2 linked regions of the Arthrobacter globiformis genome follow. The protein of the gene in region 1 binds, or shares a complex with, the protein of each later gene. Links are inferred from orthologs where the notes say so. Each region holds a gene or a part of one and is shown on either strand. Other genes may lie near its edges. The genes, in order: uvrB and pcrA.

Evidence for each region.
Region 2: the proteins of uvrB (region 1) and pcrA are in contact, whole or in part, in a crystal structure (PDB 7EGT), measured with the Thermus thermophilus proteins. The link is inferred for Arthrobacter globiformis from one-to-one orthologs. Residues at the interface, in WP_096411307.1 of Thermus thermophilus: Glu23, Leu25, Arg26, Asp27, Gly28, Glu29, Arg30, Phe31, Arg55, Glu326, Asp327, Phe328, Glu379, Ser382, Gln383, His398, Gly400, Arg401; in WP_096412145.1 of Thermus thermophilus: His654, Arg656, Phe657, Gln666, Asp668, Glu669, Lys680, Arg681, Leu682, Ser683, Lys685, Tyr686, Ala687.

The regions. Positions count from the first base shown.
Region 1 is NZ_JAUSYZ010000001.1:3,019,731-3,035,204, forward strand. Bases 1-2,930 are described here. They hold uvrB (excinuclease ABC subunit UvrB), read left to right. Parts: upstream 1-380; coding sequence 381-2,480; downstream 2,481-2,930. Other genes in these bases: coaE (dephospho-CoA kinase), read left to right, coding at 1-319; QF036_RS13655 (TerC family protein), read left to right, coding at 2,713-2,930. In the rest of the region: more of QF036_RS13655, read left to right, coding at 2,931-3,738; QF036_RS13660 (alpha/beta fold hydrolase), read right to left, coding at 3,863-5,218; QF036_RS13665 (GNAT family N-acetyltransferase), read right to left, coding at 5,211-5,711; QF036_RS13670 (4'-phosphopantetheinyl transferase family protein), read left to right, coding at 5,799-6,608; QF036_RS13675 (M20/M25/M40 family metallo-hydrolase), read right to left, coding at 6,631-7,704; 2,3-diaminopropionate biosynthesis protein SbnA, read left to right, coding at 8,163-9,191; QF036_RS13685 (Pls/PosA family non-ribosomal peptide synthetase), read left to right, coding at 9,197-14,914; QF036_RS13690 (TauD/TfdA family dioxygenase), read left to right, coding at 14,914-15,474. UniProt on the Escherichia coli protein: The UvrABC repair system catalyzes the recognition and processing of DNA lesions. A damage recognition complex composed of 2 UvrA and 2 UvrB subunits scans DNA for abnormalities.
Region 2 is NZ_JAUSYZ010000001.1:1,245,757-1,261,373, reverse strand. Bases 4,968-8,040 are described here. They hold pcrA (DNA helicase PcrA), read right to left. Parts: upstream 7,737-8,040; coding sequence 5,199-7,736; downstream 4,968-5,198. Other genes in these bases: QF036_RS05765 (inositol monophosphatase family protein), read right to left, coding at 7,851-8,040; QF036_RS05775 (hypothetical protein), read right to left, coding at 4,968-5,142. Outside these bases: iolC (5-dehydro-2-deoxygluconokinase), read right to left, coding at 1-259; QF036_RS05800 (tautomerase family protein), read right to left, coding at 482-886; QF036_RS05795 (SRPBCC family protein), read right to left, coding at 1,118-1,591; QF036_RS05790 (ArsR/SmtB family transcription factor), read right to left, coding at 1,588-1,950; sucD (succinate--CoA ligase subunit alpha), read right to left, coding at 2,134-3,036; sucC (ADP-forming succinate--CoA ligase subunit beta), read right to left, coding at 3,067-4,233; more of QF036_RS05775, read right to left, coding at 4,456-4,967; more of QF036_RS05765, read right to left, coding at 8,041-8,699; QF036_RS05760 (hypothetical protein), read left to right, coding at 8,787-9,431; QF036_RS05755 (DUF998 domain-containing protein), read right to left, coding at 9,428-10,210; QF036_RS05745 (DUF6314 family protein), read left to right, coding at 10,372-10,941; QF036_RS05740 (NUDIX hydrolase), read left to right, coding at 10,938-11,342; QF036_RS05735 (ABC transporter ATP-binding protein), read right to left, coding at 11,371-13,284; QF036_RS05730 (ABC-F family ATP-binding cassette domain-containing protein), read right to left, coding at 13,281-14,945; QF036_RS05725 (hypothetical protein), read left to right, coding at 15,142-15,617. UniProt on the Escherichia coli protein: A helicase with DNA-dependent ATPase activity. Unwinds DNA duplexes with 3'-5' polarity. Translocates on single-stranded DNA with 3'-5' polarity. Initiates unwinding more efficiently from a nicked substrate than double-stranded DNA.

The sequences.
Region 1 (15,474 bases):
CAAGCGCCTGCACGGCAACGCCGATCCCGCGCGTCCGGTAAATCTCCATATCCGGGTGGCAGGTTCACCGGGCTGGCGCTTCGCCCTCTGCTTCCGCGACTGGCTGCGGGCCGACCCGGCCGCGCGGGAGGAGTACGCAGCGGAGAAGCGCCGGGTGGCAGCCCTGCACGCCTCCGACGCCAACACCTCCGGCTATGCCGACGACAAGGAGGCATGGTTCCGCGATGTCGGGGCTCCCGGAATGGAACGGTGGGCCGAAAGCAGCGGCTGGCAGCCGCCGTCGTACGTTTCCACCTCCGCCAACGCGGCCCAGGGGTGACAGGTACAGCCCAAAGCTGAATCAGGGGTTTGCTGTCAGTGGCTGGCGGTAGATTAGACGCATGAGTCTTGCGCAGGAGATCAACCGCGTCGTTGCCCCCTTCGAGGTCATCAGTGAGTTCCAGCCGGCCGGTGACCAGCCGGCGGCCATCGCCGAACTCACCGAACGCATCAAGAACGGTGAAAAGGACGTGGTCCTGCTGGGCGCCACGGGCACCGGCAAGAGCGCCACGACGGCGTGGCTGGTGGAGCAGGTGCAGCGGCCCACGCTTGTGATGGTCCAGAACAAGACCCTCGCGGCCCAGCTGGCCAACGAGTTCCGCGAGCTGCTGCCCAACAACGCGGTGGAATACTTCGTCTCCTACTACGACTACTACCAGCCCGAGGCCTATGTGGCGCAGACGGACACCTTCATCGAGAAGGACTCCTCCATCAATGAGGAAGTGGAACGGCTTCGCCACTCAGCCACCAACGCCCTGCTGACCCGCCGCGACGTCATCGTGGTGGCCACGGTGTCCTGCATCTATGGCCTCGGCACACCCGAAGAGTACATCGCCGGCATGGTCACTCTCCGCAAGGGTGATGAGATGAACCGCGACGACCTCCTGCGGAAATTCGTGTCCATGCAATACGTGCGCAATGACATGGACTTCCACCGCGGTACCTTCCGCGTTCGCGGCGACACCGTGGAAATTATCCCGATGTACGAGGAACTGGCCATCCGGATCGAGTTTTTCGGCGACGAGATTGAGAACATCCACACGCTGCATCCGCTGACCGGTGAAGTGATCCGGGACGAGGAGGAAATGTACGTCTTCCCGGCCTCGCACTACGTCGCCGGACCCGAGCGCATGGCCAGGGCAATCAAGCGGATCGAAGACGAACTTGCCGACCGGCTGCAGGTCCTGGAAAGCCAGAACAAACTCGTCGAAGCCCAGCGGCTGCGGATGCGCACCACGTACGACCTCGAGATGATGCAGCAGATGGGCTTCTGCAACGGCATCGAGAACTACTCCGTACACATTGATGGCCGTGCCCCCGGTACGGCTCCGCACTGCCTCCTTGACTATTTCCCCGACGACTTCCTGCTGGTGATCGATGAATCCCACGTCACCGTCCCGCAGATCGGCGCCATGTACGAGGGCGACATGTCCCGCAAGCGGAACCTGGTGGACTTTGGGTTCCGCCTGCCCTCCGCCATGGACAACCGTCCACTCAAGTGGGACGAATTCCTCCAGCGCGTCGGCCAGACCGTTTATTTGTCCGCCACTCCCGGAAAGTATGAACTCGGCAAGGCTGACGGCTTTGTCCAGCAGATCATCCGGCCCACCGGCCTGATCGACCCTGAAGTGGTCGTCAAGCCGACCAAGGGCCAGATAGATGACCTGCTCGGTGAAATCAAGACGCGGACAGAGAAGAATGAACGTGTCCTGGTCACCACGCTCACCAAGCGGATGGCGGAGGACCTGACCGACTACCTGCTGGGCCACGGCGTGAAGGTGGAGTACCTGCATTCGGACGTGGACACGCTGCGGCGCGTGGAGCTGCTCCGCGAACTCCGGATGGGAACGTTCGACGTCCTGGTGGGCATCAACCTGCTCCGAGAAGGCCTGGACCTGCCCGAAGTCTCACTGGTGAGCATTCTGGACGCCGACAAGGAAGGCTTCCTGCGGTCGTCCACCTCGCTGATCCAGACCATCGGCCGTGCCGCACGTAACGTCTCCGGACAGGTGCACATGTACGCCGACCGCATCACGGACTCCATGGCCCACGCCATCGAGGAGACCAACCGGCGCCGCGCCATCCAGGTGGCGTACAACACGGAAAGAGGCATCGATCCGCAGCCGCTGCGGAAGAAGATCGCCGACATCACTGACCAGCTGGCCAAGGAAGACGCCGATACCCAGGAGCTGCTCAACAACAACCGCCTCGTTAAGGGCGCCAAGCGCGGTAAGTCCGCCGCCAAGGGCGCGGCCACCGTCCGCGCCGACGGGCTGGCAGCGGCACCTGCGGAGGACCTGGTGGGGCTGATCGAACAGCTGACCGAGCAGATGCACGGAGCGGCCGCCGAACTGCAGTTCGAAGTGGCTGCCCGGATCCGCGACGAGGTTTCCGAACTCAAGAAGGAACTGCGCCAGATGCAGTCGGCCGGGCACGCCTAGCCGGACATCACCAGGCGACGCCGGTACGGGGCCACGCCGTCATCTGGCGCGCCGGGCGCCGCCTCTAGGGTAAAGTTGAGGTCACGTAGGGGAGTATCCCAAGCGCTACGAACGTCAACACGCAGGGCACAGATGCCCTGCCGGGCGTAGCGGGCAGCCACATCAGCACCAAGTGCACAGGTTCGCCGGAGAGACTTACACCGGTTTTTTGTACCCTGCGAAAGGCATTTTTGTGGAACTTCCCGTCTGGTTCGAGGTCGGCTCGTTCGTCGTCCTCGGCATCATCCTCCTTATGGACCTGCTTCTGGTAGTGCGCCGTCCGCACGAACCCTCGATGAAGGAAGCCGGCCTCTGGGTGGCCTTCTACGTGGCACTGGCCCTCGTGTTCGCCGGTGCCATGTTCATGTTCACGGGACCCGAGTACGGCAGCCAGTTCGTGGCCGGCTGGGTGACTGAGTACAGCCTCAGCATCGATAACCTGTTTGTCTTCATCATCATCATGGCCCGCTTCTCGGTGCCGCGTAAGTACCAGCAGGAAGTGCTGATGGTGGGCATCATCATCGCGCTGATTCTGCGCGGCATCTTCATCATGCTCGGCGCCATCGTGATCGAGCAGTTCAGCTGGGTCTTCTACATCTTTGGCGCCTTCCTGCTGTGGACCGCCTGGAAGCAGGCGCAGGACGAGGGCGAAGACGAAGAGGACAAGGAGAACGCCCTCATCAGCAAGCTCCGCAAGGTCATCCCGATGTCCGAGAAGTTCGACGGCGGCAAGCTGCGCACCACGGTGGACGGCAAGAAGGTCTTCACCCCGATGGTGATCGTCTTCATCACCATCGGCATGACCGACCTGCTGTTCGCCGTCGACTCCATCCCGGCCATCTTCGGCCTGACGCAGAGCGCCTTCATCGTCTTCACCGCGAACATCTTCGCCCTGATGGGCCTGCGGCAGCTGTACTTCCTGCTCGGCGGCCTGATGAACCGCCTCATCTACCTGAAGCACGCACTGTCCATCATCCTGGCCTTCATCGGCGTCAAGCTGATCCTGCACGCCATGCACGTCAACGAACTGCCGTTCATCAACGGCGGCCACCACATCGAATGGGCCCCGGAAATCCCGACGTATGTGTCCCTCGCGGTCATCATCGGCACCATCATCATCGCCGTCATCGCCAGCCTGGTGAGCTCCGGCGCGCAGAAGGCCAAGCTGGACGCCCGCCTCGAGGAGGACGCCCGGAAGAGCCTGAGCGACGTCGACTAGGTCCTCCTGATCCGTTTCGGCAGAAAAGCAACCCCGGCCACCTGATGGCCGGGGTTGCTTTGTCCTGAGGCTTTGCGTGGGGCAGGCTTTGTTCGTGGGGCTTAAGTGTGCGTTCGCGCTGGACTCAGCGGGCGGCGCGCACCATGCCGAGCAGGCGCCCGAAGATGGCCTCACCGTCGTCGGCGATGCCGTCGTGGTGGAACTCTCCGGTTTCCCAGGTCTTCAGCTTGCGGACAGCGGCGGCGGTTTCCAGGGAGAGCCCGTGGTCCACGTAGATATCGTGGCGGTAGACGGCGGCGGCCGCCGGCACGATGTTGGCGGCCAGTTGGGCCGTGTCGTAGAGCGGCTTCCAGTCAGCCTTGGCCGCCAGCAGTTCCGCCACCTCCTTGAGGGGACTCAGGGCGGGATCCTGCTCGAAGTACCAGGGGTAGACCATCTCGCCGGTCAGGAGTATCTCGGCAGCGTCCGGGCTGAACTCCGGGAACTCCTCGAGGACCCGCCAGGCCGCCCAGCCCGTGGCCGGGCCCTGGCCGTAGATGGATTCGTGCATCAGCGCGTACAGGGGGTTGGCTGCGCGCGAGACCAGGGTGCGGACCTGCTCCAGGAACGGGTCGGAGAGCCGGGGACCCTCGCGCGTCGCTACGAAGGCGTCCTCCAGCAGGTTGTGCAGGTTGTCCACCCGGGTATTCCCGCCGAAGAAGGATCCCACCATCTGGAACCTTTCCACGGTGAGGGGGGAACCGTCCGGGAGGTGTTCGGCCGTGCTGCGGAGGTGATTGGTGACCCGGTTTACGGTTTCCCGGTCCTCGGGGTACCAGCCGAAGTACTCTGCGTTGCGGGCTGCCACCCGCTTAAAGGTCTCGCGGTAGACCCGGTCGGGGGATCCCGTCAGCGGGGCAAGCCCGCCGGTGATCAGCACCTCGCGCAGGCCGGTGGGCGCGAACGACAGGTAGGTGAGCGCGCAGAAGCCGCCGTAGCTCTGCCCGTAGACGGTCCACGGTTCCGCACCGAGAGCCTGGCGGATGAGCTCGGCGTCGGCAACGATCGAGTCGGCCCGGAAGTGCTCGAGGTACCTCGCCTGCGCCGCGGCATCCCCGCGCAGCGGCAGGGTGTTGCGGTCAATGGGGGAGGATAGCCCGGTTCCCCGCTGGTCCAGCATCAGGATGCGGAAGTCCTTTGCGGCTGCCTTGCTCCAGCCGCCCAGCGACGCGAAGCGGTTGCCCCGCCCGCCGGGGCCGCCCTGCAGGTACAGCAGCCACGGCAGGTCGGCCGCCTCGGCCTCGCTGTGCTCGGCGGACACGTACTCGCGGGCGAAGACTGTGATGGTCTCTGCCCCGTCTTCCCCGTCCGGGGCGGCAAAATGGTCCAGCGGAAGCGTGAAGTAGTGTTCCGCCGTGCGCATGCCGCGGAACTTGTGCCGCGCGCGGACTGTATGGACCGGGTCCTTGCGCACAGCGGTGTCCAGCGTTGCCTCAGCCATGGACACCGACCTCGCTGCGGCTGCCGAATTCGGCCAGCGCCGTTCCGGTCAGCCGGAACGTGGACCATTCCTCCATGGGGAACGCACCGAGCTTCCGGTAGAAGTTGATGGACGGTTCGTTCCAGTCCAGTACACTCCATTCGACGCGCGCGTAGCCACGTTCGACGGCGGTCGCCGCCAGGTGCTGCAGGAGCGCCTTCCCGTGGCCCTCGCCGCGTGCCTCAGGGGTGACGTAGAGGTCCTCCAAGTAAATCCCGTGTACGCCCTCCCAGGTTGAATAGTTCAGGAACCAGAGTGCGAAGCCACGCACCTCGCCAGCATCGTTCTCGGCCATATTGGCGTACACGCGCGGGTCGCTGCCGAAGAGCACCTCGGTGAGCATCTCGGGGGTGTTGCGGACGGCCTCCGGCTCCTTTTCGTATGCTGCCAGCTCGTGGATCAACTGCAGGATTACGGGAACATCGGCGGGTGTGGCGGGACGGATTACACTCATGAATCCGAGCTTACTGCGTCCGGGCTTGCCGGATCAGGCCAGCGGCATGCCGGCAGGATGCCAGCTGCGTATAGGCTGTTGATTCCAATGACCTATCAACAGCGCAGCGACCCCTCCGGAGAGGGTGGGCAAATGGCGGCAGGCCCGGATACTGACCGGCTTCTGGCCGCTGTGAAGCTGTCCGGCGTCGACCTTCGCCAGGCCGACATTTTGGAGGAGAGCGAGCGTCAGCGGGCGGCGTTGTTCGACTCGGGGATCCAGCGGGACAGGTTCCTGGCCGGGCGCATTGCGTTGCGTCGCCACGCCGCCCAGGTGGCGGGGACCGGGGCCGGAGCACTGCGGGCCGACTACGTCTGCCGGGAGTGCGCCCGGGACGACCACGTGCATGGAATGCCCAGGTACCGGGCCGGCCCGTCCGGGCAGACCGTCCTGGCGAGCCTGAGCCGTGCGGGGGACTGGTGCCTGCTGGCAGCGACAACCGACGAACAGGTGCTGGGAGTCGGCGTGGACCTCGAGGACAGCACCGCCGCAGGTTTCGAGGGGTTTGGAGCGGTTGCCCTCTCGGAGCGCGAGCGGGAATACCTTCACCGCGTCGAGCCGGCGCTCCGGCCGGCTGTCCAGACAAACCTGTGGACGCGCAAGGAGGCAGTACTGAAGGCGCTTGGCAGGGGTTTGGCCGTCGTCGACCCGGCTCTCGTGGACGTTGCCGGTTCCGTTCCCCTGCTGCCAGGCCAGGTGGCGGGAACGGGTGGGCCTCTGATGGCGGTTGAGCCTCCGGTGGGGCGCCGGAAGGGCCGCCCTCCTCGCTGGGTGGTCGATGCTGTGGATCCGGGTTCAGTGGGGCTGCCGCTTTCATTCACTGCAGCAGTGGCACTTGTCGTGAAGCCTCGTAGTTAGCTGCAGCCCCTTGCAACTACTCTTAATCAGGGCGGGCCATCATCGCGAAGGCAACCGTGACGTAGCCCAGGGCACCCGCCATGTCGTGCAGCAACTGCCGGTCGATGTTTGAAATGTCGTCGCAAGCCCTGTGATAGCACGGATCGTGCTCGTCGTTCTCAACGCCGCCGAACTTTTCGACCTGTTCTGCCGTCTTCCCGTCTTCGTCTCCGGTGAACAGACCTCCCGTGGGGATGCCGGCTTTCAGGAAGGGGTCGTAGTCGGAGTCGCCATCTTCAAATTCCGTGGGCTCGGTCGCCAATCCGTTCTGCGCGAAATAGTCCAGGAAGGTGCGCTCGATTACGTCCGAGCCGGCCGGACCGGCAACTCCGAAACTTGAGCCATCACCGTCGTGGACGAACCGTCCGCCGTTGGGCGATGCGACCATATCCAGATTCAGGTTCAGCATGGTCTGCGTGTTTTCCTTGTTGCTGAGCGAGTCCACGTAATGCTTGGAGCCCAGCAGGTCCACCTCTTCGGCGCCCCAGAAGGCAAAACGCACCCGGTTCTTCGGCTGAATGCCCGTTTCGGTTATCCAACGGGCTGTTTCAATCATGGCTGACACGCCGGTGCCGTTGTCGTTGATCCCGGGTCCGCGGCGCACGGAGTCGAGGTGCCCGCCCACCACGATGGTCTGCGCCGGATCACCCGCAGTATCCGCGAGGATGTTGAAGGTCTGCACGTCCGCCTCGCGGTCGTCGTCCCGGTAGGTGAATACCTGCCTCACCGGCTTGTAACCGGCGGCGCGCAGCTGTTCCTCAACGTAGCGGCCGGATGCTTCGTAGCCGGAAGTGCCCGACGCCCGGTTTCCACCCGCCCCGTCGGCAATTTTTTGCAGCGCCTCAAGGTGCTTCATCAGGTCCCTCTTGGCGAACGCCGCGTTTACCTGGCTCGCTGCCGCCTTTGGCGCGGGCGGGACCGTCTCCGGCACTTGCGTAGGCACTGGCGTGATCGTAGGCCGTGGTTCCAGAGGCGATTCTTCCGCCGGTACAGTCACAGCTGGCGGCGCCTCAAGCGGCGCCCTCGCGGCCGGCGCTGAACAGGCCTGCAGCAGCATTGCGATCCCGGCGACGACGGCGAAGGCCTTGGTCTTTTGCATCCGGCCTCTTGAGCGCAACGCGTCCATGATTGAAAGCTACCGCTGCCTTGAGGAGCCCGGAAGGTCTTTGACAAGAGTCAGGTAGAGCTCTACCTAATACCGGGCCGGGTGCGAGTAAGTAGGTACTAAGAGTGGTAATTATGCAGGTACTCAAGGTGGTTGCGGTGGGCCACGAAACCCGCCTAGTGTCGAAGCAGCAGGTTTGAAGGCTCATCCGGGAGTATTCGCGGTGGGAAGCCAGGTATTCGCTGCTGGGGAAAATAGCTGGGGCCGCAGTGTTCCATATTCGCCGCTCTGCGCGGCTTTTCTTGAAAAGTGAAACGGGCGTGACACCGATGTCCGCCATCCTTCACGCACAAGTGGGCAGGAACATTCCCTAACCCTGACCTAGCTCATGGCAGGGAACGAGGGAAAACATGACGATTATCAAGGATCCGCACGTGTTCAACGAGCAGAGCCTGTTCGTCGATCTGGAAGGCGTGCTGGGCTGCCGCCTCTTTCTGAAGATCGAGGGGTTCAATTTCGCCGGCTCAATCAAGCTCAAGCCCGCGCGGGAGATGGTTGAGCGCGCCGAGCGTGAGGGGCTGATCGGCCCCGGCTCCATCCTCGTGGAGTCCTCCTCAGGCAACCTCGGCGTCGCGCTCAGCATGATCGCCGCCAGCAAGGGATACCGCTTCGTGTGCGTGATCGATCCGCGCTGCAACCCGGCAACCCGGCAACTCATGGAATCGCTCGGCGCACAGGTGGACCTGGTCACCGAACCGGATCCCGTCGACGGCTTCCTCGGAGCCCGGCTCAACCACGTGCGGGACCTGTGCGCGTCCGACGAGCGGTACATCTGGCTCAACCAGTACACCAATCCCGGCAACTGGGGAGCGCACTACCGCTGGACTGCCCCCGGAATCTCCAATCAGTTCCCCGACCTGGACGTGCTCTTCGTGGGAGCCGGGACAACGGGGACCCTGATGGGTTGCGCGCGGTACTTCCGTGAGCACCGGCCCGATGTCCGGATTATCGCGGTCGACGCCGCAGGATCGGTCTCTTTCGGCGGCCAGCCGGCCACCCGCCTGATCCCGGGACTCGGCATGAGCGTGCGGCCGCCGCAGCTCGACGAGTCCTTGATCGATAACGTGGTGATCGTCGAAGAACTGGACACGGTGCGCGCCTGCCACCGCCTCGCGGCGGCCGGCTTCATGCTCGGTGGCTCCACCGGGACCGTGGTCCACGGCGCCATGTCCTGGCTCGCCGACCACAATGCCCAGGACCTGACGGCGGTGGCCATCTCCCCGGACATGGGCCGTCCCTACCTGGACACCATCTACAACCCCGACTGGGTGCACGATCATTTCGGGGCCGCAGCGCTAGCAACCACCGATTTGACAGAGGCTCCGGGCCGACGATACGACTCGGTGTCGGAGCCACAGCACCCAGCACCCGTACTGTAGTGAAAATGCGTCTCGACAACCTGCAGGGCGCTCCGCGTTCCACATCTCCCATCAGTCCCCCCATTCCCGAGACAACTGCGGCTCCGGCCGGGAACGGCTCTCCAGCCACTCCTGCCACGGGTACGGCCGTTGCCTTGGAGCGCCGGCTGGCGGAACTGCTCGCATCCGTGGTGAAGAAGGACGACGTCCCCGTGGACGCCAACTTCTTCTACGAACTAGGCGCGGACTCGCTGGTGATGGCGCAGTTCTGCGCCCGCGTGCGCAAGCAGCCGGACTTGCCTGCCGTGTCGATCAAGGACATCTACCAGAACCCCACGATCTCGGCGCTGGCCGCATCCCTGGCACCGCCGGAAGAGGCGACGGCGACGGTGCAGGTGCAGGACCGGCTGGCCGAGGTGCTCGCCGGCGTGCTGGACGTCGAGCACATACGGGTGGACGCCAACTTCTTCCTCGACCTGGGCGCGGACTCGCTGGTCATGGCGAAGTTCTGCGCCCGGGTGCGTAAGCAGCCGGACCTGCCAGCCTTGTCCATCAAGGACATCTACCAGAACCCAACGATCTCGGCGCTGGCCGCGGCCCTGGCACCGGCGGAAGAGGCGACGGCACAGGTGCAGGTGCAGGAGCGGCTGGCCGAGGTGCTCGCCGGCGTACTCGGCATCGAGCAGGTCGCGGTGGGCGATGACTTCTTCCATGACCTGGGCGCGGACTCGCTGGTCATGGCGAAGTTCTGCGCCCTGGTGCGCAAGCAGCCGGACCTGCCCCAGGTATCCATGAAGGAGATCTACAGCAACCCGAACATCTCCGCGCTGGCAGCGGCATTGCAGGTTCCCCCGCAAAAGGACAAGGAGCCGGAGACCTCGCCAGCGGTGGCCTCCGTGCCGGAGACGCCGGCGCCCATGGACGCACGGACCTGGGAGTACGCCATGTGCGGCGCACTGCAGGCACTCGTCTACATCTGCTACTGCCTGGGCGCCGGCCTGCTCACGGTCGTGTGGTACCAGTGGGTTTTCCCTGACACCGGGCAGGCCAACTACAACTGGCTCGCCCACGGGATCAGCTTCCTGGAGATCTACCTGCGGTCGACCGCCTTCGCAGCGGCGGTGTTCGCGCTGATGTGCATCCTGCCGGTAGTGGGGAAGTGGATTATCATCGGGCGCTTCCGCCACCAGGAGATCCGCATTTGGAGCCTTGCCTACTTCCGGCTCTGGCTGGTCAAGACCCTGATTCGGACTTCCCCCCTGCTGTTGCTGAGAGGTTCCCCGCTGACGACCTTTTACCTGAGGGCCATGGGAGCAAAGGTGGACCGGAACGTCACAATCGTAACCAACCGGCTTCCTGTTGCCACCGACCTGCTCACCATCGGGGAGGGGACGGTGATCCGCAAGGACGTCATACTCAACGGGTACCGGGCCCACGGCGGCGTCATCCAGCTCGGTGCGGTGACGCTGGGCCGGGACGTGACCGTCGGCGAGGGCAGCGTGCTGGACATCGACACGGCAATGGGAGACGGCTCGCAGTTGGGCCACCGGTCCACCCTGTACACCGGCCAGTCCGTGCCCGCGGGCGAGCATTGGCACGGTTCCCCCGGCAGGCGCACGGATGTGGACTACGCCACGGTCGAGCCGACGCCTTACCGGCCGTGGCGCCGTGGTTGGTTCGCAGCGTCCCAGCTCATCGGCGCGGTCGGATTGGGACGCATCCTGCTGGGGCAGGTGGTCATTCTGGTCATTCTGGCGAATCCGGACATAGCGGCGCTTCTGGAGCCGCAGTCCCCGGCGTTCACCAGTTGGAACTTCTACGGCGAGGTTCTTTTCTACGCAGGCCTTTCTGTGTTCGGTGGAACGATCGCGTCATTGCTCATCGTCACCACCGTGCCGCGTGCGTTCAACCTCGTTTTGAAGCCCGACACGGTGTATCCGCTTTTCGGGTTGCAGGACGCGGCGGCCCGGGCTGTGGCGAGACTGACCAACAACCGCATACTGGGGCAGTTGTTCGGCGACAGCTCCTACATCGTGAACTACGTGGGGGCCCTCGGCTACAAGCTGGGAAAAGTCCAGCAGACCGGCTCGAACATGGGCACAGTGTTCAAGCACGACAACCCGTATCTTTCGAGGATAGGTACCGGCACGATGATCGCCGATGCGGTGTCGTTCATGAACACCGACCACTCGGCGACGTCATTCAAGGTGAGTGAGGCGGCGATCGGCGCCCACAACTTCCTCGGCAATGCCGTGCACGTTCCGGCCGGGGGCAGGACCGGGGACAACTGCCTGCTCGCGACCAAGGTGATGGTTCCCGTCGACGGGCCGGTGCGCCATGATGTGGGCCTGCTTGGTTCCCCAGCGTTCGAAATCCCCCGCTCGGTCCTTCGCGACGCCCTGCCCGAAGAACATGCCAGCCGCGCCCAATTCCGCCGTGACCTCGCGGCCAAGAACAGGCACAACCTGCGCACCATGGCCCTCCTGATGCTTGCCCGGTGGTTGTACGCCTCGCTTGCAGTCCTGGAGACGTTTGCCGGCCTCGTGCTGTCGAACCACTTCGGTTTCCTTGCCTTGAGCGGGTCCTTTGTTGTGCTGCTCGTGGTCGGCTTGCTGGTCCCCATTGGCATCGAGAACCTTGCGAGGGGGCTCCGGCCGCTCCAGCCCCGGCTCTGTTCCATCTATAACCCGTACTTCTGGTCGCACGAGCGGTACTGGAAGCTGATGGCCGAGAGCCGCTACATGCTCATGCTCAACGGTACGCCGTTCAAGGCGCTGGTCTGGCGGCTGCTGGGCATGCGGATCGGGTCCAGGGTGTTTGACGACGGTTGCGGAATCCCCGAGCGGACCCTGGTGACGATCGGCTCCCGCTGTGCCCTGAACGCCGGGACCACAGTCCAGTCCCACTCCCAAGAGGACGGAATGTTCAAGTCCGACCGCATCGTCATTGGTGACGATGTCACGCTCGGCGTCTCCGCGTTTGTCCACTACGGAGTGACCATCGAAGACCGTGCCGTTGTCACCGCAGACTCCTTCGTGATGAAGGGGACGACCCTCCCCCCGGGAACCGTGTGGGGCGGCAACCCGGCCGAAGAGGCCCCAGTCCCCGCCACGTCCCCCCTCGCGCTGGAAAGGGCCCGTATCATGACCACCACCTCTGCGCTGACCTGCCGCACCGCCGCCGACCGCTCGTCGGGCCCGGGCAACGGCCGGACCGCCCCCGCGGGTGCAGCGCCGACGGCGATTCCCAGGTGGACGCAGGAGCGCCAGCCGGGTCAGGGGCGGATCGAAGTGGCTGTGCCTGAGGACCTGCGCCAGGCCGTGCTGATACTGTCCCGCATGTTGGACGCGACCCCTGCATCGATCTGGATGGCAGCTCATGCAAGGGTGCTCCAGGCGTTGTCCGGCGAAACAGAGGTCACGACCGGCTGCCAGGACGCGTCGGGGACCTGGCCCTGCGAACTCAATCTGGGACTAGGCTCATGGCATGCGCTGGTCTCCTCGGCGCGCATCCGGCAGGTCCAGGCCCACGCCGAGCGGGCCGGGGGGCCGCAGGCTTCCGGGACGTACGAGGTGGTACTCAGCACAGACCATGACGAGGATTCCGAGCTCGCGGAGGGCCTCGTCCTGGGAGTGTCCCTCCGTGGCGCCGCAGGTGGCGAAGCGTTGAGCCTGCGCTACCGCCGCGACGTCCTCGACGAGGACGCAGCCCTCCGGATCGCCGGCTATCACCTGAGCGCAGTCCGTCATCTCGTCGCCGACCCCGAGTCGGACCCTGACGACGTTGATCTCGTCGGTCCCGAGGAGCGGCGCCTGCAACTGGAACAGCTGGCCGGACCCGAGCGGCCCCGGCCGCAGCGGCGTTTCCACGAGCTGTTCGAGGAGTGCGTCCGGCAGCATCCCGAACGTATCGCGGCGGTCCAGGACGCGCGGGAGTGGACGTACGCGGAGCTGAACGCCCGCGCCAACCGGGTCGCCCGTGCCCTGCTCGCGCGCGGGTTGCGCGCGGAGGACATCGTGGCGGTCGTCGCCGAACGGGATCTGGAGTGGATGGCCGCTGTGATCGGCATCCTCAAAGCCGGAGGCGCATACCTGCCGATCGAGCCGCACTTCCCGGCCGACCGAATCGCCAGAACGCTCACGCGGGCCGGGGCCCGGGTAGTGCTCACCGAAGGCGGCAGCAGCACCACGCTCGATGAGGCACTGGAAGGAATGCCTGCAGTGATGAAGCTTCTGTTCGAGGACATCGAGGCCGAGGGGCACCCCGCCGACGACCTCGGCATGGAGATTCGTCCCGATCAGCTGGCTTACGTCTATTTCACCTCCGGGTCCACTGGCGAGCCGAAAGGTGCGATGTGCGAGCACGACGGGATGGTGAACCACCTGTACGCCAAGATCGAGGACCTGGGGATCCGCCCTGGGGACGTCGTCGCCCAGACCGCCCCCCAATGCTTCGACATCTCGCTGTGGCAACTGGTCTCGGCGCTGCTCGTCGGCGGCCGCACACTCATCGTCGGGCAGGACCGCATCCTCGACGTCGAGCGGTTCATCGACACGGTGGAACGGGGCGCGGTGGCGGTCTTCCAAGTCGTCCCGTCGTATCTGGACGCCGTGGTGGCGTACCTGGGCGGCAAGCCTCGCGCCTTGCCGCATCTTCGCTGCGTCTCGGCGACAGGGGAGGCTTTAAAACGTGAGCTGGTCCGCCGCTGGTTCGACGTGATGCCGAACGTCAAGCTGGTCAACGCCTACGGGCTGACGGAGACCTCCGACGACACGAACCACGAAGTGATGAGTGCAGCGCCCGCGGGCGGCTCCGTGCCACTGGGCCCGCCAATCCCGAACGTCCGGATCCACATCCTCGACGAGCGGCAGCGGCTTGTGCCGCTTGGAGCGCCGGGTGAGATCGCCTTCTCCGGGGTGTGCGTGGGCCGCGGCTACATCAACGACCCGGAGCGTACTGCGCAGGCCTACTCCACCGATCCCTATGTGGACGGCGCGCGGCTCTACCGGGCTGGGGACTACGGCCGCTGGTCCCCGGACGGCAAGCTGGAGTACCTGGGCAGGCGGGACAACCAAGTCAAAATCTCCGGGTTCCGCATCGAGATCGGTGACATCGAGAACGCGCTGCTGCGGGTTCCCGGCGTCCGCGACGGCGCCGTCGTCGTAGGCGAGGGCGCCGGGCAGTCCAAGTTCCTCGTTGCGTTCTACTCCGGCAATCTGCCGCTCGAGGTTGACGAAATCCGCAGCGAGATGGCCGCGCGCGTACCGGGCTACATGGTTCCGTCGGCGTACAGGTGGCAGGAGAGCCTGCCCCTGACCGGCAACGGAAAGATCGACCGGAAGGCTTTGACCCGCATGGCGCTGGAGGTCGTCCCCGAGGCCGGCATCGCCGGGGAAGCCCTCTCGGCGACGGAGCAGCGGCTCGCCGAGGCATGGGCGACGGTGCTCGGCCTGCCGGTGGGCCGGATCGGTGGGCAGGACTCGTTCTTTGCGCTGGGCGGGACTTCGCTGTCCGCGGTGAAGCTCGCCGTCCTGCTCAAGCGCGCAGTGTCGATCAAGGACATCATGCAGACGCCCATCCTGGCGGACCTGGCGACCCTGCTTGAGGCCTCGTCCCTGGCGGACGCTGCCGTTCCGCCCGCCCCACGCGCGGCGGGATCCGCGGCGGAGCCCGACTCGATGGCCCCGGTGGGAGGACCGGTTGGCCACTCCCACCAGCTACCCATGAAACGAAAGGACCTCTGATGTCGTCTCCTACACCCAGGATCCAGTTCGACGTGGAACTCCAAGCCGGTCAGGCGCCGATGCTCACCGTCGAGGATGGCCACGACCCCGTGCGGTGGGCCGAACAGAACCGTGAGGCGCTGCGTGCGGCCGTGGATGAGCACGGCGCCGTCCTGGTCCGCGGTCTGGGCCTCCGAGATCCAGCCGAAGTGGCCGATGCCTTCCAACGGCTGGTTTCTGGTGGCCTCATGCCGGACCGGGAGGCGTTCGCCACCAGGCAGCCCTACTTCGACGGCGTGTACTCATCCCTCACTTGGCCCGCGAACCAGCCAATGTGCATGCACCATGAGCTCAGCTACGCGCTCGAGTTCCCCGGACTGATGCTCTTCGCCTGTCTCCAGGCACCCAGCGTCGGTGGGGTGACCGGCGTGGCGGACGCCCGTGCGGTGCTCGATGCCATACCCGCGGACATCGTCCGGCGTTTCGAAAACGAGGGGTGGCTGCTCGCCCGCAGCTACAACGAGGACATCGGCGCCTCCTATGAGGAGGCGTTCGGGGTCTCCGACCGCGCCGACGTCGAG
Region 2 (15,617 bases), 1.8 Mb from region 1 along the record:
GCCCCTGGACCGGGCTGACGAAGGAGTCGTCAACGCCGAACTTCTGCAGTTCGCGGTGCAGGTACTGCCCGAACGGGTCATCGCCGGTGCGGGTGATGACGCCGGTCCGGCGGCCATGGCGGGCGGCGGCAACAGCAACGTTCGATGGCGAGCCGCCGAGGTACTTGCCGAAGGACGTGACATCCTCCAGTCCCACCCCGATGTCGTTCGGGTAGATATCAACGCTGATTCGCCCGATCGTGAGCAGTTCGTGGGTCACGGTGATCGTGGACCTTTCTTTTGGATCTCAACCTCTAAGCAGCCGAACGGCCAAGGCTCCGGCGTTCCGCGGCCCCGTGAGCGGGACCACATGAACTACTGTGCCCTAGAATTTATGTCCTGTCAAAGGTTTGTACTGACATACTTACAACAAGCAGAACTCGGCCCAAACCGGGGCATTGCGGAGCTGCCGGCACGGGCCGGCAGGGGTGCTGTTGTGCACTTATTTCTTCGGCACGGCGAGCTCGCCGGTAACGTATTGGGCGCGGCCGAACCCAAAGGACCAGTCCCCCGCCGTGTTCTCGACGTACCCGATGAAAACGTCCTCACCGGCGACCCCCAGCCCCGCCAGCTTCGCCGCCACTGCCGCAAAGAGGCTCTGCTTCGCCTCCTGGCTGCGCCCGCCCTGGGTAAAGATCTGGATCATGATGACGTCGCGGGTGCGCTCAAAGCCAAGGCCCGCATCCTGCGCCACAATCTGGCCCGGCGCATGTTCGGTGACAATGTGGAAGTAGTCGCGCTCCGGGACGCCATACTCGGCCAGGATGGCATCATGAATGCCCCGGCTGAGGCGGCTGAGTTCGTCCCGGCTGCGCCCCGAGTGGACGTCGATTCGTACGAGCGGCATATGTTCTCCTTTGATAGTTTGTCCTGACATACTATCAAAGCGTCGGCGGCGCGCAAGACTTTCGCGTTCGTCCGCCCAAGTAGGTAGCAGCACAGGGGGTTCTCAGCGCTGGGAACGCCATCTGCTGCTACCTACTTGGGTGCGGGCCTGGCTTAAATGGCCGACGGCGGCCGGTGACCTTCAGATGAAGGTCACCGGCCGCCGTCGGACGATTTGGTTGCGGTGCAGGCCCTACTTGGCCAGCACCTCCTCGAGGCGCTCGTAGCCGTCGCTCAAGCCGCTTTCCATGCCCGACTGGGCCATGCCGTCGCGGGCCTCCATGGTGGGATAGACCGAATGGCCGCGAAGCCTGCACCGGCCGCCGCCGAGATCCTCGAAGTTCATGAATTCGATGCTGACGATGTCCGGGTAGCCGCTGAACTCAAAAGTCTGGATGGCAAACTCGTTTTCCCGGACGGTGTGGAAGATGCCACTGAAGGCGTAGGACACGCCATCGGGGCCAGTGTGGTTGTACAGGTAGCTGCCGCCGCTGCGGAAGTCATAGTGGTCGATGTCCACAGTGGTTCCACGCGGCCCCAGCCACTGGGTAATCAGCTCCGGTTCTTTGTGGGCACGGAACACCTCAGCGACCGGGAAATCGAACTCACGCTCGAAATCGATGAACGGGACGCCGTCGGGAACGGTGAGTTTCAGCGCGTTGCTCATTGTCTGTCCTTTTGACTACTGCCGCGTGGGGCGGTGTTGGTACGGAGTACGGCATCGAGACTGCGGAACTGCGCCTCGCGGACCAGCCGGTACTGGTCGATCCACGCGGTGAGTGCTTCGAGCCGTGCGGGGTTCAGGTGCACGGGCCGGCGCTGCGCGTCACGGCTTCGCGTGACCAGCTGCGCCTGCTCGAGGACCTGGATGTGCTTCGAGACCGCCTGCTTGGAGATCGCGAAGGGCTCGGCCAGTTCATTGACGGTGGCGGGTCCCCGGCTGAGCCGGGAGATAAGCTGGCGGCGCACCGGATCCGACAGGGCCAGGAAGGCCGCGTCCAAGAGGTCGTCGTCGTCATTGCTCATGTCCACTGTCATTGCCGTGGCCCTATAATCAACCTAATTGTTTATCAACCATCTGGTTGATAACCACGATAGACCTCGCCTCACTGACTGACAAGGGTTAAACGAAGAAACGCGGGGTCACCCTGCGCCCAATCCAGGGGGTGGATTGGGCTGGGAGTGACCCCGCGTTGCCTGAGGTGGTGCTTAGAGCGCTGCGTAGACTTCGCGCAGCAGCTTGGCGGTCTCGGACGGCGTTTTGCCGACCTTGACGCCTGCAGCCTCGAGGGCTTCCTTCTTCGCCTGGGCGGTACCGGCGGAACCGGAGACGATGGCGCCTGCGTGGCCCATGGTCTTGCCTTCCGGCGCGGTGAAACCAGCCACGTAGCCGACAACCGGCTTGGTGACGTTGGCCTTGATGAAGTCGGCGGCACGCTCTTCGGCGTCGCCGCCGATTTCGCCGATCATCACGATGGCCTTGGTCTCCGGGTCAGCCTCGAACGCAGCCAGGGCGTCGATGTGGGTGGTGCCGATGATGGGGTCACCGCCGATGCCGATGGCGGTGGAGAAGCCGAGGTCGCGCAGTTCGTACATCATCTGGTAGGTCAGCGTGCCGGACTTGGACACCAGGCCGATGGGGCCCTTGCCGGTGATGTTCGCCGGGGTGATGCCAACGAGGGCCTCACCCGGGGTGATGATGCCGGGGCAGTTCGGTCCGATGATGCGGGTGACCTGGTTGCCGTCGGCGTCGACCTTGGACTGTGCCAGTGCCCAGAACTCGGCGGAGTCCTGAACCGGCACACCTTCGGTGATGACGACGACCAGGCCGATGCCGGCCTCGATGGCTTCAACAACGGCGTTCTTGGTGAATGCCGGCGGGACGAAGACGATGGAGACGTCGGCGCCGGTCTCTGCCATGGCTTCCTTGACCGTGCCGAAAACGGTGATCTCGTTTTCGCCGTGCAGGACGGTGGTGCCGGCCTTGCGGGCGTTGACGCCGCCCACGATGTTGGTGCCGGCCTTGAGCATGAGGGCGGTGTGCTTGGTGCCCTCGCCGCCCGTGATGCCCTGGACGATGACCTTGGAGTCCTTGTTCAGATAAATAGACATGTTTTCTTTCCTAGATCTCGACAGGCTCGATCAGCGGGCGTTGGCGAGCTCGGCGGCCTTGTCGGCGCCCTCGTCCATGGTGGCGGCCAGGGTAACCAGCGGGTGGTTGGCCTCGGCGAGGATGCGGCGGCCTTCTTCGACGTTGTTGCCGTCGAGGCGGACAACCAGCGGCTTGTTGGCGGAGTGGCCCAGCTCGGCCAGCGCGCCCACGATGCCCTTGGCAACAGCGTCACAGGCGGTGATGCCGCCGAAGACGTTGACGAACACGGACTTGACCTGCTCATCACCCAGGATGACGTCCAAGCCTGCGGCCATGACCTCGGCGGAGGCTCCGCCGCCGATGTCCAGGAAGTTGGCGGGCTTGACGTTGCCGTGGTTCTCGCCGGCGTAGGCGACGACGTCCAGGGTGGACATGACCAGGCCTGCACCGTTACCGATGATGCCGACTTCACCGTCCAGCTTGACGTAGTTCAGGTCCTGCGCCTTGGCCTTGGCCTCCAGCGGATCTGCGGATTCCTTGTCCTCAAGCTGGGCGTGCTTGGGGTGGCGGAATTCGGCGTTCTCGTCGAGGGTGACCTTGCCGTCGAGGGCAACGATCTCACCCGCACCGGTCTTGACCAGCGGGTTGACCTCCACGAGGGTGGCGTCTTCCTTCTTGAAGACGTCCCAGAGCTTCAGAATGACGCCGGCGACCTTGCCGCGCAGTTCTTCAGCGAAGCCGGCGGCGGCGACGATTTCATCAGCCTTGGCCTGGTCGATGCCCACGGCGGGGTCGATGGCTACCTTGGCCAGGGCCTCGGGCCGCTCAACGGCGAGCTGCTCGATCTCCATGCCGCCTTCAACCGAGCACATGGCCAGGTAGTTGCGGTTGGCCCGGTCCAGAAGGACGGAGAAGTAGTATTCCTCGGCGATGTCCGCACCCTGGGCGATCATCACCTTGTTGACGGTGTGGCCCTTGATGTCCATGCCCAGGATGTTGGTGGAGTGCTCAAGTGCCTCGTCGGCGGACTTGGCAACCTTGACGCCGCCGGCCTTGCCGCGGCCACCGACCTTAACCTGTGCCTTGACGACAGTTACGCCGCCGATCTTCTCGGCAGCTGCCTTTGCTTCTTCAGGGGTGTGCGCCACGATGCCGGCGAGCACGGGTACACCGTGCGCTTCGAACATATCGCGCGCCTGATATTCAAACAGGTCCACGGTTTGTGTCCTTCTACGTCGAAGTAGTTTCTGTACAGCCGGACAACACCAAAGGTGCGGACCGGGCTGCGGAATTAACGCGCCCTGCGGCAGGTCCGGAAACGAGCCACGCGGCGCAATGCTCCTTTGGGAACTCTAGTCCTTTGGAGGGACCGGCCCGTTCCAGACTACCTGTTCTGTGAGTAAGGACACTATTCTATGGATCGTAGAAAAACCCCGTGATTACGGGGTTTTTGAGGCCTTCGCGGCCGCCGTTTGGACGTTTTTGCCGTTCGCGGAGATGAGTTCGTAATGATCCCGGCTGATAAAGAAACCGACGCCGCCTGAGACGTTTCCGCAGGCCACTCCGGAGCGGTATGCGGAGCACCGCAGGCCGTTCCGTTCGAGGTTGCCGCCCTCGGGCAGGACGGGAAACTTGGAGACGGGCCCGTTGCGCGTGCCCTTGGGACCGTACTCGGCCTCCATCTGGGTGACGCCGGACCGACATTCACCGTACCCGGCACGGCTGGGCGTCATGAGTGCCACGCCGCCCAGATAGCCGAGTCCGGTCCCCGAGCAGTCGTCACGGACGTCCGCTGGTGCCGGTGCGGGATACACGGCGAGCTCGCAGTGCGCCACGGGCACGGTAGCCAGTTTTTGGTTGTCGGAATCGCTGAAGTTGTTGGTTTCGTAGGGCAGATTCAGGTGGGGCCCACGGGCCGAGGTCAGGGCGCACACCACGTTCCGGTCCGCGGTAACAAACGCCAGCACGTCTTCCCCTGCGGCAAACCCCACCGGGTCTGTGAGCGGCGCCTGTTTGAGCTGCTCAAGGGCCGGGAGCGGCGGCGGAGGGGTGTACTCCGGATCCGCGACCGTTACCGAACAGCCGGCCAGGGTCATCGACAACAGGGCCACCGGGACCAGGGCCATCGAGAACAGCAGGGCCCGGCCTGCAGCAACGCGATCCAGGCGCCTTACCGGCACGCTCAGGCGTCGATCTTGGTCAGCGGGGCGTAACGGAGCAGCAGCCGCTTCTCGCCGATGTCGAACTTCACCTTCGCGACGGTCTTGTCCCCGGCGCCTTCGACGGCGAGCACGGTGCCGTTGCCGAAGCTGGTGTGGTTGACCTTGTCCCCCACGCTGACCGCAATGACTTCCTTCTGCGGCTGCACGCGGTTTTTGGCGACGGCGGCCGGAACGTCGGCGTTGAAGCCCGCGGAGGAATCGGCCCGGGTTCCGCGGGCCGTGCCGGCGCCCCAGAAGGATCCGCTGTACCGGTTCGATCCGATGGCGGCGCCGCTGCCCCAGCCGCCGGCCTGCCGGCTGGTGCCTTCGCGCTTCCATTCGACGAGTTCGGAGGGGATTTCCTCCAGGAACTGGCTGGCCGGGTTGTACTGGCTTTGCCCCCACATGTTGCGGACCTCGGAGCGCGTGACGTAGAGGCGCTTCCGGGCGCGCGTCAGTCCCACGTAGGCGAGCCGGCGTTCCTCCGCCAGTTCCTTGGGGTCTGTTGCGGAACGCTGGTGCGGGAAGAGCCCGTGCTCCATGCCGGTCAGGAACACCACGGGGAATTCGAGGCCCTTGGCCGTGTGCAGCGTCATAAGCGTGACCACGCCCAGCCGCTTGGCCTCAGCCACCGCGGCGTCGATGTCCGCGCCGGGGGCGTCCGGGATCTGGTCGGCGTCTGCCACCAGGGACACCTGCTCGAGGAAGGCACCCAGGGATCCTTCGGGATTGTCGCGCTCGTATTCACGGACGACGGCGACAAGCTCGGCGAGGTTCTCCACCCGGGACTCGTCCTGCGGATCGTTGCTGGAGCGCAGCGTGGCGAGGTAGCCGGTCTGTTCCAGCACCGCCTCGAGCGCGGCCGCGGCGCCGGAACCTGCGGCGACCTCGGCGAGGTCGTCCAGGAGCTTCACGAAGCCGAGCACCGCGTTGACGGAGCGGGTGGCCATGCCGGGCGCCTGGTCGGCGCGGCGGGCCGCAGCCATGAAGGACGTACGCTCCCGCTCGGCGAGGGCCGCCACGGCACCCTCGGCCCGGTCCCCGATCCCGCGCTTGGGTTCGTTGAGGACGCGGCGGAGGTTGACGTCGTCGTCCGGGTTGACCAGCACGCGCAGGTACGCCAGGGCGTCCTTGATTTCCTTGCGCTCGTAGAACCTGGTGCCGCCCACCACTTTGTACGGCAGCCCCACCCGCACCAGGACGTCCTCGATGGAACGGGACTGGGCGTTGGTGCGGTAGAAGATGGCGACGTCGCCGGGGCGGAGGTTGTCCTCGTCCTGGAGCCGGTCGATTTCCTTGGCAATGAACTGAGCTTCGTCGTGCTCGTTCTCGCCCACGTAGCCGATGATCTTGTGGCCTTCGCCCTCCGCGGTCCAGAGCCGCTTCTCGGGGCGGTTGGGGTTGCGGGAGATCACGGAGTTGGCTGCGCTCAGGATGTTCTGGGTGGAGCGGTAGTTCTGTTCCAGCTTGATGGTACGGGCGGCGGGGTAGTCCTTCTCGAACTCCACGATGTTCCGGATGTCCGCGCCGCGGAACGCATAGATCGACTGGTCCGAGTCGCCGACGACGGTCAGTTCCGCCGCCCCCGGTCCCTCACCGACGATTTCCCGGACCAGGGCATACTGCGCATGGTTGGTGTCCTGGTATTCGTCCACCAGGACATGCCGGAACCGGCGCCGGTAGGAATCCGCGAGCGCCGGGAACGCCCGGAACATGTAGACCGTCTGCGCGATCAGGTCATCGAAGTCCATGGCGTTGGCCTGGCGCAGCCGCTGCGTGTAGCCCTTGAAGACGTCGGCCACGGCGCTTTCGAACGGGTCGCTGTGGTTGGCGGCGGACGCGAAGGAGTCGTCGTCGATCAGTTCGTTCTTGAGCGCGGAAATCTTGTGCTGGATGGCTTTGGGCGCGAACTTCTTGGGGTCGAGGTCCAGGTTCTTGGCCACCAGCGTGATCAGCCGCAGGGAGTCGGCGGAGTCGTAGATGGAGAAGTTGGAGTTCAGCCCGACGTTGGCGGCCTCGCGCCGCAGGATCCGGACGCAGGATGAGTGGAACGTGGAGATCCACATGGCCTTGGCCCTGGCGCCCACGAGGGCCTCGATGCGTTCACGCATTTCCGCGGCGGCCTTGTTGGTGAACGTAATGGCCAGGATCTCGCCGTGGTGGGCCCGCTTGGTGGCAATCAGGTAGGCGATCCGGTTACTGAGGACACGGGTCTTCCCGGAGCCTGCTCCGGCCACGATCAGCAGTGCGCTGCCGGAGTGTTTGACCGCTTCCTCCTGCTGCGGGTTCAGGCCGGCCAGCAGCGCCCCGGCGTCAGGGAGCTGGTGCCGGGCGTGCTCCTCTCCCGGGCTCCCGCCAGCCGGTCCGGCGGCGGGGCCAGCTGCCGGGCGGGGCGCGGATTCACCCGGGCCACCGCCGAATGCGGGCGTCATCAGCCCTGTTTCGGGGCGCGACTTGGTGATGGCACCGGCGTGGGAACCAGCCTTGAACGGACCGTCAGCGTAGGGGTCAAACAACATATCCATGGTGACTACAAGTCTAGGCGGTGGGGCTGACACTGGATTCCGCCCTGTGGATAACCCCGGTGCGGGCAGAGCCGCGCAGGTCCGGACAACGATCCAGCCGGCGGAAATCTAGTCGACGGAGCCTGACTCGAGGGCGGCACGCAGCTGGTGCACCGCCGTCGTTCCTCCCGCCATGAACCATTCCAGGCCGTTGACGTGGACGCTGCCGGCGGCGCCGCCGGCAGCCGTCACGATCGCTTTTCCGGGAAGCCAGTCCCATTCGGGGCAGCTGTGCTGGAACCAGCAGCCAAGCTGCCCGTCAGCGACGCGGCCGAGGTCGCACGACCCGGATCCGAGCATCCGCAGCGTCGCGGCCGACGTCGCGGCGGCATGCCACGGCATGGCGCACATCGGGTCGGAGAGCCAGCGCGGGTGGATGTAGGTGGCGGCGCCAAGGTGGGACAGGTCGGCGGCGTTGCGGTTGGTTCCGTCCTCCCTGAAGGTGGTGACGGGGTCGCCGTTGAGCGTGGTGGCGCGTTGCTTGCCACCGATCCAGAGTTTGTCCTCCTCGGGCTGGAAAATGGCGCCGAGCAGCACATCGGATTCGTCCTTGAGCGCGATGGCTGAGCACCAGTAGGTGGAGCCCTGCAGGAAGTTGTAGGTGCCGTCCACGGGATCGATGACCCAGGTCCGCCCGCTGCTGCCGTGCACCGCGGCGCCTTCTTCACCCAGGACGCCGTCGTCGGGGCGGCAGCGCTGCAGCTGCTCCAGCACGTACGCTTCGGCCGCATGGTCTGCGGCGGTGACGACGTCGGAGATGGAGGTCTTGCGCTGGGCGTCCAGGCCGCCCTGCCGCATCAGCAGGGCCAGCTGCCCGGCCTCGCGGACCAGTTCGGCCGCCAGCTGATAGTCGTCGAGCTCGGGGCTCAGGTTGGTGGCGCTGTGTCTGCCCAGTTTGTGTTTGCCCAGTTCCGTCACGGTTCCCACCCTATCGGCGCCGGGCACGCCCTGCACAGCGGGGGCGCAGGACAGCAGGCCTGGTGTGCGGCGGGCGATAATGGACGCATGGCCAAAACACCTGCACAGCGGATCAAGAAGCACGGCGCGAAGGCCGCAGTACCCCAGCACCACCTGCCGCCGGTGATCAACCCGAGCACGGACCGGACTCCCGCGAAGGCGCAGAACAACGCCAGCCTGATTGTCATCGCCGGCGTGGTGGCCAGCCTCTTCCTGTTCTGGTACGTCCACCTGCTGACGCTGAACCAGCTCACCCAGCTGTCTGGCGGGCTGGCCATGCCCGATTCCCTGGTCGGCGGCTTCGACACCGGCTACGCCGAGCAGCTCCGCCGCGCCCTGGACGCCGACGCCCGCGGCCAGCTCAATTACGTCCACAAGACGGCGGGCACCCTGTTTCCGCTGATCTTCGGCTTCACCTGGCTGCTGCTGATCGGCACCAACGTGGCCCGGAAGGGGCTGCGCTGGGCGCTGTGGGCGCTGCCGCTGCTGTTCGTGGTGGTCCGGCTGTGGGGCAACGTCACCATTGATTCCATGATCGCGGCGGTAAACCTCGACGCCGGCCAGGTCGCCGTGGCGTCGGGCCTCACCGTGACCGGCTGGGTACTGTTCGTGGCCAGCCTTATCGCCGGCGGCGCCGCCGTGCTCCTGGGGCGCCGGTCCTCGAAGAAAGCGGCCCCGCAGCAGGAAGTCTAGGCGCCCCGGACCGCCCGGGCCCGGGCAAGGGCCCTGCGCACCTGCCGTTCCTGCCGGACGCGCTGGGCGATTACCAGGCCGGCGGCGGCGAGGCCAATGGTGATCGGATAGCCCATCAGCCGTTCCAGGGTTCCCGGCTCGGGGACGTCCAGGCCGGTGACGCCCGCCGTGACGAGCGCGGCCGCGGACACCCCGCCGGAGGCCAGAACGAACCAGCCCAGCGGGGACTGCCGGAGCCACAAGGCGCCGAGCAGCAGCAGCGCCAGGGAACCGGCGATGAAGTACATCACGGCCCCGGCGTAGTGCCAGCCCGATTCCAGGTCCTCCGGGACCAGCCCCACGATGATCGTGCCCGTCCCAGCGGTCCCGGTGAGGATCCGCGCCGCCACCGCCGAGTACCAGGGCACTTCGCCGGAATGGCTTGCCGCCACCCGCACGCCGGCCCGGGCAGCAACCCGCAGCAGCGCCGAGCTCAGCAGCAGCGCGCCCAGGAGCATGCCCAGGCCCTGCACCACAAAGGAGGAATTCATCAGCACGTGCAGCGGCGAACAGATGCTGCGGCCGTCAAAGACGCCGCAACTCACGGCGCCCAGGTCGCTGATGAGGCCGGTCCGCCGGCTGTAGGGGCCGGGTCCGGCCCAGGCGCCGATGACCGCCGCCTCCGCCACGAAATACTGGACCACGCTGAGCACCGCCCACGCCCCGATGTACTGCCGCGTGGAGGCGGTGTCGGGCAGGAACGTCGCCCGGGCGGAAGGGACTTGAGCTGCGGCGGCCATGCCAAGAGCGTAGTACGCGCCGTCACCTTGTATGCTTGTAAGCGTGCCCGAACGGGCCGGTCCAAAAGCCGGCCGCGGCGGACACCCGCCCTCGTAGCTCAGTGGATAGAGCACGGCTCTCCTAAAGCCGGTGTCGTTGGTTCGATTCCAATCGAGGGCACTTGAATCTGCAGCACCCGCACGGGCTCCGCGACTATCTGCTGGGCACAACGCCGGCTGACCCCTCATCCCCCGGCCGTTCCCAGGCAGGGCGTTGGTCCGTGGAACGGGCCCTGCTGGACCGGTCCGCCGGCACCCGCGGCACCTTCACCGGCGTCGTGATCTTCTCCTCCGACGGCGACGGCGGGCTCCACTTCCATGAGGAAGGGACCGTGGTCTGGCCTTCAGTGAAGTGGCCCGCCGGGGACTTGCCGGCAGAGGATGGCGGTACGTTCACCGGCCCGGCCACCCGCGACTACCTGCTCAGGCCCGCGGACACGCCGGAGGCGATGGACATGCTGTTTCCCGATGGCCGGCCTTTCCACCGGATGAGCTTCTCGCCGGAGGCCAGCCAGGACCGGCACTGGTGCGATCCGGACACCTACCGCGTCACGTACGTCCGCCACGGCGAGAACGAGTTCAGCTACGTCTGGGATGTCACCGGCCCGCGCAAGGACCTGCTGCTGGAGTCAGTGCTGCGGCGGCTGCCCGGAACCGCGGCGGCCACAGACGGGCTAGGCTCGAAACCGTGAATCCGCGCATCATCGTTTCCGCCGTGTGTGTCTACGACGCCACTGGCCGGCTCCTGACCGTCCGCAAGCGCGGCACGGACAAGTTCATGCATCCCGGCGGCAAGCCCGAACCCGGTGAAACGGCGGTGCAGGCCGCGGCGCGGGAGCTCCAGGAGGAAGTCGGCATCATTGTGGATCCGCGGGAACTGACCCTCATGGGCGTCTGGCTGGCCGATGCCGCCAACGAGGCAGCCACGGAAATCGAAGCCACCGTCTTCACCGCGCCGGGGACCTGGGTGGCCCACCCCTCCGCGGAGATCGCCGAGATCCGGTGGCTGGACCTCACGGCGGAACTGCCCGGGGACCTGGCGCCCCTGCTCACGGACCACATCCTTCCGGCGCTGGCGCAATCCGGGCTCTGACGCGGCGCCCTGGACACCGGGCAACGACTCAGTACTCCGGAACGGCTTCCTCCGCCACGGCCGTGGCCTCGGCGAACTGGGTCCGGTACAGCTCGGCATAGCGGCCGTCCGCGGCCAGCAGCTCGGTGTGGGTGCCGCGCTCCACAATTTGTCCGTCCTCCACCACCAGGATGGCGTCAGCCGCCCGGATCGTCGAGAGCCGGTGGGCAATAACGACGGCGGTACGGCCTTCCAGCGCAGCGCCCAGCGCCGCCTGCACGGCGGCTTCGTTCGTGGAGTCCAGCGCGGCGGTGGCTTCGTCGAGGATGACCACGCGGGGCTGGGCGATCAGCAGCCGGGCGATGGTGAGCCGCTGCCGTTCCCCGCCGGAGAGCCGGTAGCCGCGCTCCCCCACCACGGTTTCCAGGCCGTCGGGAAGGGAGCGGATCATGGTTTCGAGCCGGGCCTGGCGCAGCACCTCCCACATGTCCTCGTCGGTGGCCTCCGGGCGGGCCAGCCTGAGGTTGGAGGCGATGGTTTCGTGGAACAGGTGCCCGTCCTGGGTGACCATGCCCAGGGTGGCGCGGATGGAATCGAAGGTCAGGTCGCGCACGTCCAGGCCGGAGGCCGGGGCGGTGCCGCCGAGGCGCACGGCGCCGGAGTCGACGTCGTACAGCCGGGACAGCAACTGCGCCACGGTCGACTTGCCGGCCCCGGAGGAGCCCACCAGAGCGACGGTCTGTCCGGGTTCCACCCGGAAGCTGATGCCGTGCAGCACCTCCTCGCCGCCTCGGGTGTCCAGCGTGGAGACCTCCTCCAGCGAGGCCAGCGAGACCTTGTCCGCGGAGGGATAGGAGAACCGCACGTCGTCGAACTCCACCGCCACGGGCCCGGGCGGGACTGCCAGCGCACCGGGCTTTTCCTGAATGAGGGGCTTGAGGTCCAGGATTTCGAAGACCCGTTCAAAGCTGACCAGGGCACTCATTATTTCAACGCGGGCGTTGGACAGCGCGGTGAGCGGCGCGTACAGGCGGGTAAGCAGCAGCGCCAGCACCACGACATCGCCCGGGGCAAGCTGGCCGCCGATGGCCAGCCAGCCGCCCAGGCCGTAGACCAGGGCCAGGGCCAGGGCGGAGACGAGCGTCAGCGCCGTCACGAACGTGAACTGCAGCATGGCCGTCCGGACGCCGATGTCGCGGACCCGGCCTGCACGGAGCGCGAACTCGCGGGATTCGTCGTCGGGCCGTCCGAAAAGCTTCACCAGGGTGGCTCCGGGGGCGGAGAAGCGCTCGGTCATCTGGGTGCCCATGGCCGCGTTGTGCTCGGCCGCCTCGCGCCGCAGGTCCGCCAGCCGGGAGCCCATCCGCCGGGCGGGGATGAGGAAGATCGGCAGCAGGATCATGGCCAGCACGGTGACCAGCCATGAGGTATTGAGCATCACCACGAGGGTGAGGATGAGGGCCACCACGTTGCTGACCACACCGGACAGGGTTCCGGCGAAGGCGGACTGCGCGCCGATGACGTCGTTGTTGAGGCGGCTGACCAGCGCGCCTGTGCGGGTCCGGGTGAAGAACGCGATGGGCATCCTCTGGACATGATCGAACACCCTGGTGCGGAGGTCCACGATGACACCCTCGCCGATGGTGGAGGACAGCCAGCGGCTCACCATGCCCAGGGCTGCCTCGGCAACCGCCACGCCGGCGATCAGCGCCGCCAGCCGGATCACTTCGCCGGCATTGGCGCGGGCAACGATCGTGTTGACCACCTGGCCGGCGAGCACCGGCGTGGCCACCGCCAGGAAGGCCATGGCGACGGACACGGCCACGAACGCGATCAGCCTGCCGCGGTGCGGCCGGGCAAAGCCGAGGACGCGCTTGAGGGTCTCCTTGGAGAACGGCCGGGAGCCGCTCTTGGCCCGGGTGATGTTGTAAAGCGAGCGCCAGGCGACGCCGTCCATGCTCATCTGTTCTGCTCCATCTTGCCTGCCGCCAGTTCGGTGACGACGCCGTTGTCCACGTTCCAGCGCACGTCCAGGCGGACGTTTTCCAGCAGCCGCCGGTCGTGGGTGACCAGCAGCAGGGCGCCGTCGTAGCTTTCCAATGCTTCTTCCAGCTGTTCGATGGCCGGGAGGTCCAGGTGGTTGGTGGGCTCGTCCAGGACCAGCAGGTTCACTCCTTGGGCCTGCAGCAAGGCCAGGGCGGCGCGGGTCCGCTCCCCCGGCGACAGCGAGTCCACGGTTCGGGCGGTATGGTCCGCCTTGAGTCCGAACTTCGCCAGCAGCGTGCGGACCTCGGCGGACGTGTAATCCGTCAGGACGGCTTCGACGGCGTCAGCCAGCAGCAGGTGCCCGGCCAGCAGCCCGCGGACCTGGTCGATCTCGCCGACGGCCACGGACACACCACGGGAAGCGTCGCCGGAGTCCGGTGCCTGCGTCCCCAGGAGCAGCCGGAGCAGCGTCGACTTGCCGGCCCCGTTCGGACCGGTGATGCCGATCCGCTCGCCGGCGTTGAGCTGCAGGTTCACCGGGCCCAGGGTGAAGCTGCCCTGCCGGACCACGGCATCGCGCAGCGTTGCCACCACCGAACTGGACCGCGGCGCCTGGCCGATAGTGAACTGCAGCTGCCATTCTTTGCGCGGTTCTTCCACCACGTCCAGGCGGGCGATGCGCGATTCCATCTGCCGGACCTTCTGGGCCTGCTTCTCGGACGATTCGGTGCTGGCCGCGCGGCGGATCTTGTCGTTGTCAGGGCTTTTCCGCATCGCGTTCCGGACGCCCTGCGAGCTCCATTCCCGCTGGGTCCGGGCCCGGGACACCAGGTCCGCCTTGGTCGAGGCGAATTCCTCGTACCGTTCACGGGCGTGCCGGCGGGCGACGGCCCGTTCCTCCAGGAAGGCCTCATAGCCGCCGTCGTACACGGCCACGGAGTTCTGGGCGAGGTCCAGTTCCACGATGGAGGTCACGCAGCGGGCGAGGAACTCGCGGTCGTGGGAGACCAGCACCACGCCGCCGCGAAGGCCCTGCACGAATGCTTCCAGCTTGGCCAGGCCGTCCAGGTCAAGATCGTTGGTGGGCTCGTCCAGGAGCACGACGTCGAAGCGGCTCAGCAGCAGGGCGGCGAGCGCCACGCGGGCAGCCTGGCCGCCGGACAGCCCGGTCATTTCGGCGTCGGGACCGACGTCCAGGCCCAGGTCCGCGAGGACGGGGGCTATCCGTTCGTCCAGGTCCGCGGCGCCTGAGGCCATCCACCGGTCAAAGGCCACCGAGTAGGCGTCGTCGGCTCCGGGCGCCCCCGACCCCAGGGCCTCGGCCGTGGATTCCATTTCAGCGGTGGCTTGGGCGCAGCCGGTGCGGCGGGCGATGTAGGCGGCGACCGTTTCGCCGGCCTTGCGTTCGTGTTCCTGTGGCAGCCAGCCCACGAAGGCGTCGGCCGGCGCGAGGCTGACGGTGCCGTCCTGCGCCTGGTCCACGCCGGCAAGGAGCCGCAGCAGCGTGGACTTGCCGGCACCGTTGGCGCCGACCACGCCGACAACGTCCCCGGGAGCCACTGTGAGGGACAGCCCGGAGAAGAGGGTGCGGTGATCATGACCGCCCGAAAGGTCCTTCGCAACAAGGGTTGCAGTCATCAATCCATCCTCTCACCGCTGCCCGTTTTTACCCGAAAATTCAGGCGGGCATGAAAGAACCCGCTGGTCCGGACTTGGGGGGTGTACGGACCAGCGGGTTCGACCATTTAGCATAGTTGAAGCGGCGCGCTACGTAAAATCGAGGCCGGCGGGCCGCGTCTCCGCACCACCCCCGCCCGTCAGCAGAGAGCGTTCCATGCCCCTATCCGCCAAGGCCTTCCAGCACTGGCTGCACGGCATCGCGCCGGACGCCAGCGTTGCTGATGTGGCGAGGGCTTCAGGGGTCAAGCGCTCCACCCTGGCCCAGCAGCTGGTCCGCGGCAAGGTGGCCGAGGCAACCGTTGTGGGGATCAGCCGGGCCTTCAATATCAATCCGGTGGCAGCGCTGGGCTCCTTTGAGCGGTATCGGGATCTGGGAAAACCGCCGGTCCCGCCCACACTGCAGGAACTGGTCAGCCAGATCGCCACGGCGGACCTGCTGCACGCCATCATTGCGCGCACCGAGCCGGACACCGGCACAGACAATGGCACGGGTCCGCCCGAACTCAGCCCGCCGCCCCACCCCACCTCCGTGAAGAACTGGGTGGATGCAATCGACGACGGCGAACTCCGCCACCGGGTCTCCGCCGCCACCGGCGTCGCCCCGCAGAACTACTCAGCACAGCTGACGGC